4 regions of the Streptomyces sp. NPDC091387 genome follow, and region 1 is predicted to be linked to each of the others. Evidence: riboswitches for the same ligand, from Rfam matches in the RefSeq annotation. Region 1 holds a riboswitch; each other region holds the start of a gene.

What was found. Region 1 has a riboswitch for thiamine pyrophosphate ahead of ACIQM0_RS35575 (thiamine ABC transporter substrate binding subunit). Riboswitches for the same ligand answer to the same signal wherever they lie in the genome.
Region 2: it holds a riboswitch for thiamine pyrophosphate, as region 1 does, so the genes downstream of both, thiO (glycine oxidase ThiO) here and ACIQM0_RS35575 (thiamine ABC transporter substrate binding subunit) in region 1, are expected to answer to the same signal.
Region 3: it holds a riboswitch for thiamine pyrophosphate, as region 1 does, so the genes downstream of both, ACIQM0_RS18690 (cytosine permease) here and ACIQM0_RS35575 (thiamine ABC transporter substrate binding subunit) in region 1, are expected to answer to the same signal.
Region 4: it holds a riboswitch for thiamine pyrophosphate, as region 1 does, so the genes downstream of both, thiC (phosphomethylpyrimidine synthase ThiC) here and ACIQM0_RS35575 (thiamine ABC transporter substrate binding subunit) in region 1, are expected to answer to the same signal.

Annotation. Positions count from the first base shown of each region.
Region 1 covers NZ_JBIVTZ010000026.1:21,105-23,296, reverse strand. Annotated here, with positions in the region: gene ACIQM0_RS35580 (ABC transporter permease) at 1-39, opposite strand, end outside; gene ACIQM0_RS35575 (thiamine ABC transporter substrate binding subunit) at 126-1,229, opposite strand; TPP riboswitch at 1,312-1,428, opposite strand; gene rlmN (23S rRNA (adenine(2503)-C(2))-methyltransferase RlmN) at 1,470-2,192, opposite strand, start outside.
Region 2 covers NZ_JBIVTZ010000003.1:152,769-154,960, reverse strand. Annotated here, with positions in the region: gene ACIQM0_RS07560 (NAD(P)/FAD-dependent oxidoreductase) at 1-956, opposite strand, end outside; TPP riboswitch at 1,147-1,259, shown strand; gene thiO (glycine oxidase ThiO) at 1,257-2,192, shown strand, end outside.
Region 3 covers NZ_JBIVTZ010000008.1:273,398-275,589, reverse strand. Annotated here, with positions in the region: gene ACIQM0_RS18695 (formylglycine-generating enzyme family protein) at 1-670, shown strand, start outside; TPP riboswitch at 736-829, shown strand; partial or broken gene ACIQM0_RS18690 (cytosine permease) at 820-1,506, shown strand; gene ACIQM0_RS18685 (hypothetical protein) at 1,571-1,696, opposite strand; gene ACIQM0_RS18680 (TMEM175 family protein) at 1,791-2,192, opposite strand, start outside.
Region 4 covers NZ_JBIVTZ010000016.1:63,745-65,936, reverse strand. Annotated here, with positions in the region: gene ACIQM0_RS29725 (YibE/F family protein) at 1-855, opposite strand, end outside; TPP riboswitch at 923-1,056, shown strand; gene thiC (phosphomethylpyrimidine synthase ThiC) at 1,049-2,192, shown strand, end outside.

The DNA of each region.
Region 1 (2,192 bases):
GGCGAAGAACACCGCGAAGAAGGCGACGGGCACGGCCATCAGGCCGAGCCGCACCGCGCTCCCGCGCCGTGACCGGGTCCGTGCGGCCTTCCCGCGCGCGCCCGGTCCGCGTACGGGAGTCCTCGCTACTTCACTACGAGCGAGGACCATGACTGGACCCACTGCTCACGGTTCTTGGCGATGGTGTCCGGGGCGACGGTCGCCGGCTTGTCCGCGGTGGCCCCGAACTCCGTGAAGAGCTCCGGCACCTTCGCGCCCTTGTTGACCGGGCTGACGAACATGTTGAGCGGCATGTCCTCCTGGAACTTCTTTCCGATCAGGAAGTCCAGCAGGGCCTTGCCGCCCGCCTCGTTCTTCGCGCCGTCGAGCAGACCGGCGAACTCGATCTGCCGGAAGCACGTCCCGGTGGCGACCCCGGTCGGGGCCGACTCGGGCTGCGGGTCCGCGTACAGCACCTCGACGGGCGGGCTGGAGGCGTAACTGACGACGAGGGGCCGGTCGGCCTTGGCCTTCCTGCCGCCCGCGGAGCCGGAGAACTCCTCGTTGTACGCCTGCTCCCAGCCGTCGACGACCTTGACGCCGTTGTTCTTCAGCTTCTTCCAGTAGTCCTGGTAGCCGTCCTCGCCGTAGGTGGCGACGGTGCCGAGGAGGAAGCCGAGACCGGGCGAGGACGTCGCGGCGTTCTCGGTGACGAGGAGGTTCTTGTACGCGGGCTTCGCCAGGTCGTCGAAGGACTTCGGCGGCGCGAGCTTCTTGTCGGCGAAGTACTTCTTGTCGTAGTTGACGCAGATGTCGCCGGTGTCGACCGGGGTGACCCGGTGCTTCGCGGCATCCAGCTGGACGTCGGACGCGACCTGATCGAGGCCCTCGGCCGCGTACGGCGTGAAGAGGCCGTTGTCGAGGGCGCGCGACAGCAGGGTGTTGTCGACGCCGAAGAACACGTCACCGCGCGGCGATCCCTTGGTCAGGATCTCCTGGTTGAGCGCGGCGCCCGCGTCCCCGCTCTTCAGCACCTTGACCGTGTAACCGGTCTCCCGGGTGAACTCCTTCAGCACGCCCTTGGACGCGTTGAAGGAGTCGTGGCTGACGAGGGTGACGGTCTTGGAGCCGGCGCCCTTGGTGCCGGCGGAGCCGGACGACGAGTCGTCGGAGCTGCCGCAGCCCGCGAGCGCGGTGGCCCCGATCGCGGCGGCGACGGCCGACACCGCGATCTTCTTGGTGGTGCTCATGTGATTCCTCCTGGGGGTGACCAGGAAGAGACGCGGCCCTGCCCGCGCCGGATCGGAACCGGAAGCGGGCAGGGCGCAACAGCTTGAGTAAGGTCCGAACTTCCTACCCGGAATGACCCGGGCGAGGTTCAGAGGGTCTGCGGCCAACCTGTCCTTGGTGCCGCACTCTCAGCGCTGTGGCGCTCCCCTGTCGGAATATGAAGTTGAATTCACGCCCAGGCTACACGGCCGGTTTCGGCCTCAGCGCTCGGATGCCGCCAGCTGCCCGCAGGCGCCGTCGATCTCCTGGCCCCGGGTGTCCCGGACGGTCACCGGCACCCCGTGGGCGGCGATGGCCTCGACGAACGCCTTCTCGTCCTCGGGCCGCGAGGCGGTCCACTTCGAGCCGGGCGTCGGGTTCAGCGGGATCAGGTTGACGTGCACCCGCTTGCCCTTGAGGAGCCGGCCCAGCCGGTCCCCCCGCCAGGCCTGGTCGTTGATGTCACGGATCAGCGCGTACTCGATGGAGATACGGCGACCGGACTTCTCCGCGTACTCCCAGGCCGCGTCCAGCACCTCGCGCACCTTCCACCGGGTGTTCACCGGTACGAGGGTGTCGCGCAGCTCGTCGTCCGGGGCGTGCAGCGAGACGGCGAGACGGCACTTGAAGCCCTCGTCGGCGAAGCGCAGCATCGCCGGCACCAGGCCGACGGTCGAGACGGTGATCCCGCGCTGCGACAGCCCCAGCCCGTCGGGCTCGGGGTCGGTCAGCCGGCGGATGGACCCGACCACCCGCTTGTAGTTGGCGAGCGGCTCGCCCATGCCCATGAAGACGATGTTGGAGAGCCGCGCCGGGCCCCCCGGTACCTCACCGTCGCGCAGGGCCCGCATGCCGTCCACGATCTGGTGGACGATCTCCGCGGTGGAGAGGTTGCGGTCGAGACCGGCCTGCCCGGTGGCGCAGAACGGGCAGTTCATCCCGCA
Region 2 (2,192 bases), on a different contig from region 1:
TGGACGAACCGGCCGAACTGCTCGGACCAGAAATACGGCACGGGGTCATAGGCGGGCGGCTCCGCCCCGCCCCCGCCGGCCGCGCCGATGATCTGGGCGGCCGCGGTCCGTGGCCCCTGCAGGGCGTTGTCCCAGTGGTGGACCAGCAGACGCGCCCCGTAGCGCGCGGAGGGGAACGAGGCGCAGTCGCCGACGGCGTACACATCGGGCAGCGAGGTGCGCAGCGCCGCGTCGGCGGTCACCGACCCGTCGGGCCCGAGCCCGATGCCGGAGCCGGCCAGCCAGCCGGTGGCGGGCCGTGCGCCGATCCCGACGACGACCGCGTCGGCCGGGAGCGTGCGGCCGTCCGCCAGGACCACGCTGCCGGGCTCGACGCGGGCCACCCGCGCCCCGGTGAGGAGTCCGGCGCCGCTCTCCGCGTACCAGGCGGCCATCGGGGCGGCGACCTCCGCGGGCAGGGCGCCCGCGAGGGGGCGGTCCGCGGCCTCGACGACGGTGACCTCGCAGCCCGCGGCGCGGGCCGCGGTGGCGAACTCGGCACCGATCCAGCCCGCGCCGACGACCACGACGGTGTGCCGCGCCTCCAGGACGGGCCGCAGCCGCGCCGCGTCGTCCAGGGTGCGCAGCAGATGGACGCCCGGCACACCCTGCGAACCGGGCAGCACGACGGGTTCGGCGCCGGTGGCGATGACCAGGACGTCGTAGGGGACGGGCCCCGCGGAGGTGTCCAGCTCATGGTCGCCGGCGCGCAGGCCGGTGACCTCGCAGCCCAGCCGCAACGCGACGCCCAGTGCCTCGAAGTCGATGTCGAAGGCGGATTCCTCGGCCTTGCCGAGCAGCACCGCCTTGGACAGCGGTGGGCGGTCGTAGGGCTGATGGGGTTCGGCGCCGATCAGGGTGACGGCGCCGGTGAAGCCCTGCTCCCGCAGGGCCACCGCCGTCTGCACGCCCGCCATGCCCGCGCCGACGACGACCACCCGCCGCCCCGCCCGCTCCGACTGCCGCTCCGGCCGCTCTGCCCGCTGCTGCTCGTTCACCCGTCCACCTTAATCAACTGACGGTCCGTCAGGAAAGTGGTCCGCCGTCCTGCTCGCACCCACCGCCCTCCCGGGCCCCTCCTCGGGACGGGGTCTAGGGTGGCCCACGTAGAACACTCGCGGGAGCCCGGACGCACCGGGCTGAGAGGGAGGCTGGACGGCCTCCGACCGTACGAACCTGATCCGGGTCATGCCGGCGAAGGGAGGGGCTGGATGCCCATGCGCACCCACCGCGCCAGCGGGTCCGACGTCCTCGTCATCGGGGGCGGCATCATCGGCCTGGTGACCGCCTGGCGGTCCGCGCAGCGCGGTCTGGCCACCGCGGTCGTCGATCCCGACCCCGGCGGCGGGGCCGCCCGGGTCGCGGCCGGGATGCTGGCCGCCGTCACCGAACTGCACTACGGCGAAGAGATGCTGCTGGGCCTCAACCTCGCCTCCGCCGCGCGCTATCCGGCGTTCGCGGCCGAGCTGGAGGCGGCGAGCGGACAGGACATCGGCTACCGCGCCTGCGGCACCCTGGCCGTCGCGCTGGACACCGACGACCGTGCCCATCTGCGGGAGCTGCACGAGTTGCAGCGCCGGTCCGGGCTGGAGTCCGAGTGGCTCACCGGCCGTGAGTGCCGGCGCCTGGAGCCGATGCTCGCGCCGGGCGTACGCGGCGGACTCCGGGTCGACGGCGACCACCAGGTCGACCCGCGCAGGCTGGCCGCCGCGCTGCTGACGGCGTGCGAGCGGGCCGGGGTCGTCTTCCACCGCCACCGGGCCGAACGGCTCTCGGTGGCGCGGGACCGGGCCACCGGGGCCGTGCTGGCCGACGGTTCGGAGCCGGCCGCCGATCAGGTGGTGCTCGCCGCTGGCAGCCTCAGCGGCCGGCTCGCGGGGGTGCCCGAGCACGTCCTGCCGCCCGTCCGCCCGGTCAAGGGCCAGGTGCTGCGGCTGACCGTACCCACCGCGTACGCCCCCTTCCTCAGCCGTACCGTGCGGGCCGTGGTCCGGGGCAGTCACGTCTACCTCGTGCCGCGCGAGAACGGCGAGCTGGTGATCGGCGCCACCAGCGAGGAGATGGGCTGGGACACCACCGTCACGGCGGGCGGGGTGTACGAGCTGCTGCGCGACGCCCACGAGCTGGTGCCCGGCATCACCGAGCTGCCGCTC
Region 3 (2,192 bases), on a different contig from region 1:
ACTCCTGGGCTGGTCCTACGTGTTCGGCTCCTTCGTACCCCCGGCCGCCCGCCGTGCCGTACTGCCCGGAACGGTACCCGGCGCCCCCTGGTGGCGCGCGGTGACCGGAGCGCACTGGCGGGCTCCCGAGGGACCGGGCACCTCGATCGGCGACCGCCGGGACCACCCGGTGGTCCACATGTCGTGGAACGACGCGACGGCCTACGCCCGATGGGCCGGCAAGCGGCTGCCCACCGAGGCCGAGTGGGAGAAGGCGGCCCGCGGCGGACTCGTCCGGGCGCGGTTCCCCTGGGGCGACGACCTCACCCCGAACGGCCGGCACCGCTGCAACATCTGGCAGGGCGACTTCCCGGTACGCAACACGCGCGAGGACGGCCACGCGGGCACCGCACCCGTCAAGGCGTACGCCCCCAACGGCTTCGGCCTGTACAACGCCTCGGGCAACGTCTGGGAATGGTGCGCCGACCGCTTCAGCGCCGACTGGCACCGCGCCGACCGCCCCGAGACCCGTACCGATCCCGCCGGACCGCCGCACGGCGAGAACCGGGTACTGCGCGGCGGCTCGTATCTCTGCCACCGCTCCTACTGCAACCGCTACCGGATCGCCGCCCGCACCTCCAACACCCCCGACAGCACGACGGGCCACGGCGGCTTCCGCTGCGCCCTCTAGGTCATGCCCTCGGCATCGACCCCCGCAACGCGTCGCGATCCGCACACCCAGCTATCCTGACCGCCGCACCGGACACGGGGTGCCCCGCAGAGGGCTGAGAACACACCCGTCGAACCTGAACCAGTTAGCACTGGCGGAGGGATGTCTTCATGTCATTGCCGTATACCCAGGATTCGCGGCCCGCGTTCGACGGGCGGATGCCCAGCGCCCCCGGCGATCTGCGCGTCGAGGCGCACGGGATAGCCCCGGTTCCCGAGGACCGACGCTACGGCGGGCCCGGCCGGCTGTTCACCGTCTGGTTCGCCCCGAACCTGACCATGACCGGCGTCTTCACCGGTACCGTCGGCATCGCGCTGGGCCTGGACTTCGCCACGGCGCTCACCGCCGTCGTGCTCGGCACGCTCGTGGGCGCCGCGCCCACCGCGTATCTGGGGACCTGGGGCAGCCAGACCGGTGCCGGGCAACTCCCGCTCGCGCGGCTGGCGTTCGGTCGGGGCGTCGTACTGCCGGGCGCGCTCCAGTGGCTGTCTTCCATCGCCTGGGACGCGCTGATCGGCCTGTTCGGCGGGGAGGCGCTGGCCCAGTTGTGCGGCTGGCCGTTCTGGCTGGGGGTGCTGGTCATGATGGCCGCCCAGGGCGCGCTCGGCGTACTGGGGTACGAGGTGATCCACCGGCTCCAGACCGTGATGACCTTCGTCCTCGCGGCCGCCTTCGCGGTCGCCTTCGCCGCGGCGGTGCCGTTCATGAGCACCGGCCTGTACGTGGGCCCGGTGGCGAAGGCGCTGCACGGGGCGGACCTCGCCTACGGGGTGGCGTTCCTCACCGCCCTGGCTGTCTACGCCCCGCTGCGGCTGCGCCGACGCGGGTGACGGTCCCCGGCAGCTCGTGGGCCGCGCGGGGTCATGCCTTCTTGGTCGCCGTCTCGCCGTGGATGTAACGGCGGCCGCGGAGCAGCGAGACGACCGCGGCCACCAGGCACGCTGCGACGGCGAAGTCGGAGGCACCTCGGCCGCGTAGGGGTGCCAAGCTGTTCCCGGCCCCTGATGACGGCCAGTCCGAATGCTCCGGTGAGGCGGCCGTTCGCCCGCTTGAGGACACGGGACGCGCGCCCCGGAAGCGGTCAGGGGCGGTTTCGGATCGCTGGTACACCGTGGCGGTGGCGGCCGAGGATGTAGTGGGCGGGGATCAGCGTGAGCCAGAACAACATGGCTGCTTCCGTGCTGACGTAGGCCAACGGAATGGAGAGGCAGAAGATCAGCACTCTGGAGCCGAGCTGCGCGGTGAAGGAGCGGCGGCCCGTGGCGGCGGATGATGCTGCGGGCGACGGGCGCGCCTGGCGTTGCGTGATCAGCAGCAGGATCGCGTGCACCGCGTGGGTCGCGGCCACCGCACCCGCGTACAGGGCGACCGCTTCGGGTTGAGAGGCGTACTCGGCCAGGAGCCCGGTGGGAAAGGGGAGCAGGGCGACCAGGCCGAGGCCGAGAAAGATCAGGCGGGTGACCACGACCGTCTCGGCGGGCAG
Region 4 (2,192 bases), on a different contig from region 1:
GCCGGTGCTGTCGTCGGTGTTCCCGCTCAGGCTCGCCCAGCCGATGAAGAGCGAGCCGAGGAGCCCGATCAGCAGCAGTGAGATCAGGGTGCCGATGACGGCGACCGAGGTGCGGGCGGTCAGCCCGTGGCAGATGTAGAGGGCGATCAGCATGATGGCACTGGCCCCGACGACCGCCACGAGCAGCGGATTCGAGCCCTGCAGGACGGCCGGGAGGATGAACAGGGTCAGCACGGCGAACGACAGGGCGAGCGCCACCAGTGCCATGACCCCGCGCAGTCGGCCCACGACGACCACCGCCACGGCGAAGATTCCCGCCAGCAGCGCCATCGGGAACTTCCGGTTCACATCCGTCACGGAGTACTGGAGGTCATGGGGCGCGTCGGGGGCGTACGCGACCACGACCCCCTGCCCCTCCCGCAGCTGTCGGGGTGCGTCGGGCTGGACCACCTCGATGAAGGTGCGCCCCTTGTCCTCGCCGCTCGTGACCTCGACCGTGGCCTTCTCGCAGAGTCCGGCCCCGTCGCCACCGGTGGCCGGGTCTCCCGTCGACGGCGTGGTCTCGCCGCTGGTGGGCAGTTGGGCCGCGTTCACGTCCTTGCAGTCGACCCTGTCGATGTTCACCACCCTGGCCTGCTGGGTCTGCCGGTCGAACCCGACACCGGTGCGCTCGTGCGCCGGCGCACCACCGGGCCAGAGCACCAGCAGACCGACAGCGACCGCGGCCGCGAACGGGATCAGCACGGCGGCGATCACCTTGCGCAGGTGCTTGGACACGGGGGCGGCGGGGCCGTGGCTGTGCGAGTGGGTGTGCTGATGGCCCGGCTGTTCGGGAACGGTACGAGGGGCTGTCACCGGCCGATCATCGCAAGAACAGGGCCCTCTGTTCAGCACACCCGCGAGGGCGTTAGCGTGGTGGCACCTTTGCACACGCGGGAGCTCGGAGCACCGGGCTGAGAGGGCGCTGATCTCCGTACGTCCGTACGGGACACGCTGCGCCGACCGCCGAACCTGTTACCGGGTAATGCCGGCGTAGGGAGTAGGTCTCATGACCACAGCGGACGCACGCACGCCTGCCTCCAATCAGAGCGACGAGGCCGGGAAGTCCATCGGCTGGCACAAGGGATACGTCCAGGGCGCGCGCCCGGACCTCCGGGTGCCGGTCCGTCAGGTGCACCTCACCAACGGCAAGGACGTGGCGCTGTACGACACGTCGGGGCCGTACACCGATCCCGCCATCGACACCGATGTCCGCCGCGGACTCGCACCTCTGCGGGAGAACTGGATCATCGCCCGGGGCGACACCGAGGAGTACGCCGGCCGGGCCGCGCGGCCCGAGGACGACGGGTTCAAGCACACCTCACCGCGGACGGGGTCTCCCCTGCCCGAGCGAAGCCGGGAGCTCGGGGAAGGACTGCGCAATCTGGACGCCGTCTTCCCCGGCCGTCCGCGCCGGCCGCGGCGCAGCCGGGACGGGCGCCCGGTGACCCAGCTCGGGTACGCCCGGCGGGGCGAGATCACCCCGGAGATGGAGTACGTGGCGATCCGGGAGAACGTCGAGCCCGAGGTGGTGCGCGAGGAGATCGCCGCGGGCCGGGCCGTGCTGCCGGCCAACGTCAACCACCCGGAGATCGAGCCGATGATCATCGGCAAGCGGTTCCTGGTGAAGGTGAACGCCAACATCGGCAACTCCGCGGTGACGTCCTCCATCGAGGAGGAGGTGGACAAGATGACCTGGGCGACCAAGTGGGGCGCCGACACGGTCATGGACCTTTCCACCGGCCGCAACATCCACACCACCCGTGAGTGGGTTCTGCGTAACTCCCCGGTGCCGATCGGCACCGTGCCCCTCTACCAGGCCCTCGAAAAGGTGGACGGCAGGGCGGAGGAGCTGACCTGGGAGATGTACAAGGACACCGTCATCGAGCAGGCCGAGCAGGGCGTCGACTACATGACGGTCCACGCCGGCGTGCGCCTGCCGTACGTTCCGCTGACGGCCCGCCGCAAGACCGGCATCGTCTCCCGGGGCGGCTCGATCATGGCCGCGTGGTGCCTCGCGCACCACAAGGAGTCGTTCCTGTACGAGCACTTCGAGGAGCTCTGCGAGATCCTCGCCTCGTACGACGTGACGTACTCGCTGGGCGACGGGCTGCGCCCCGGATCGATCGCGGACGCCAACGACGGGGCGCAGT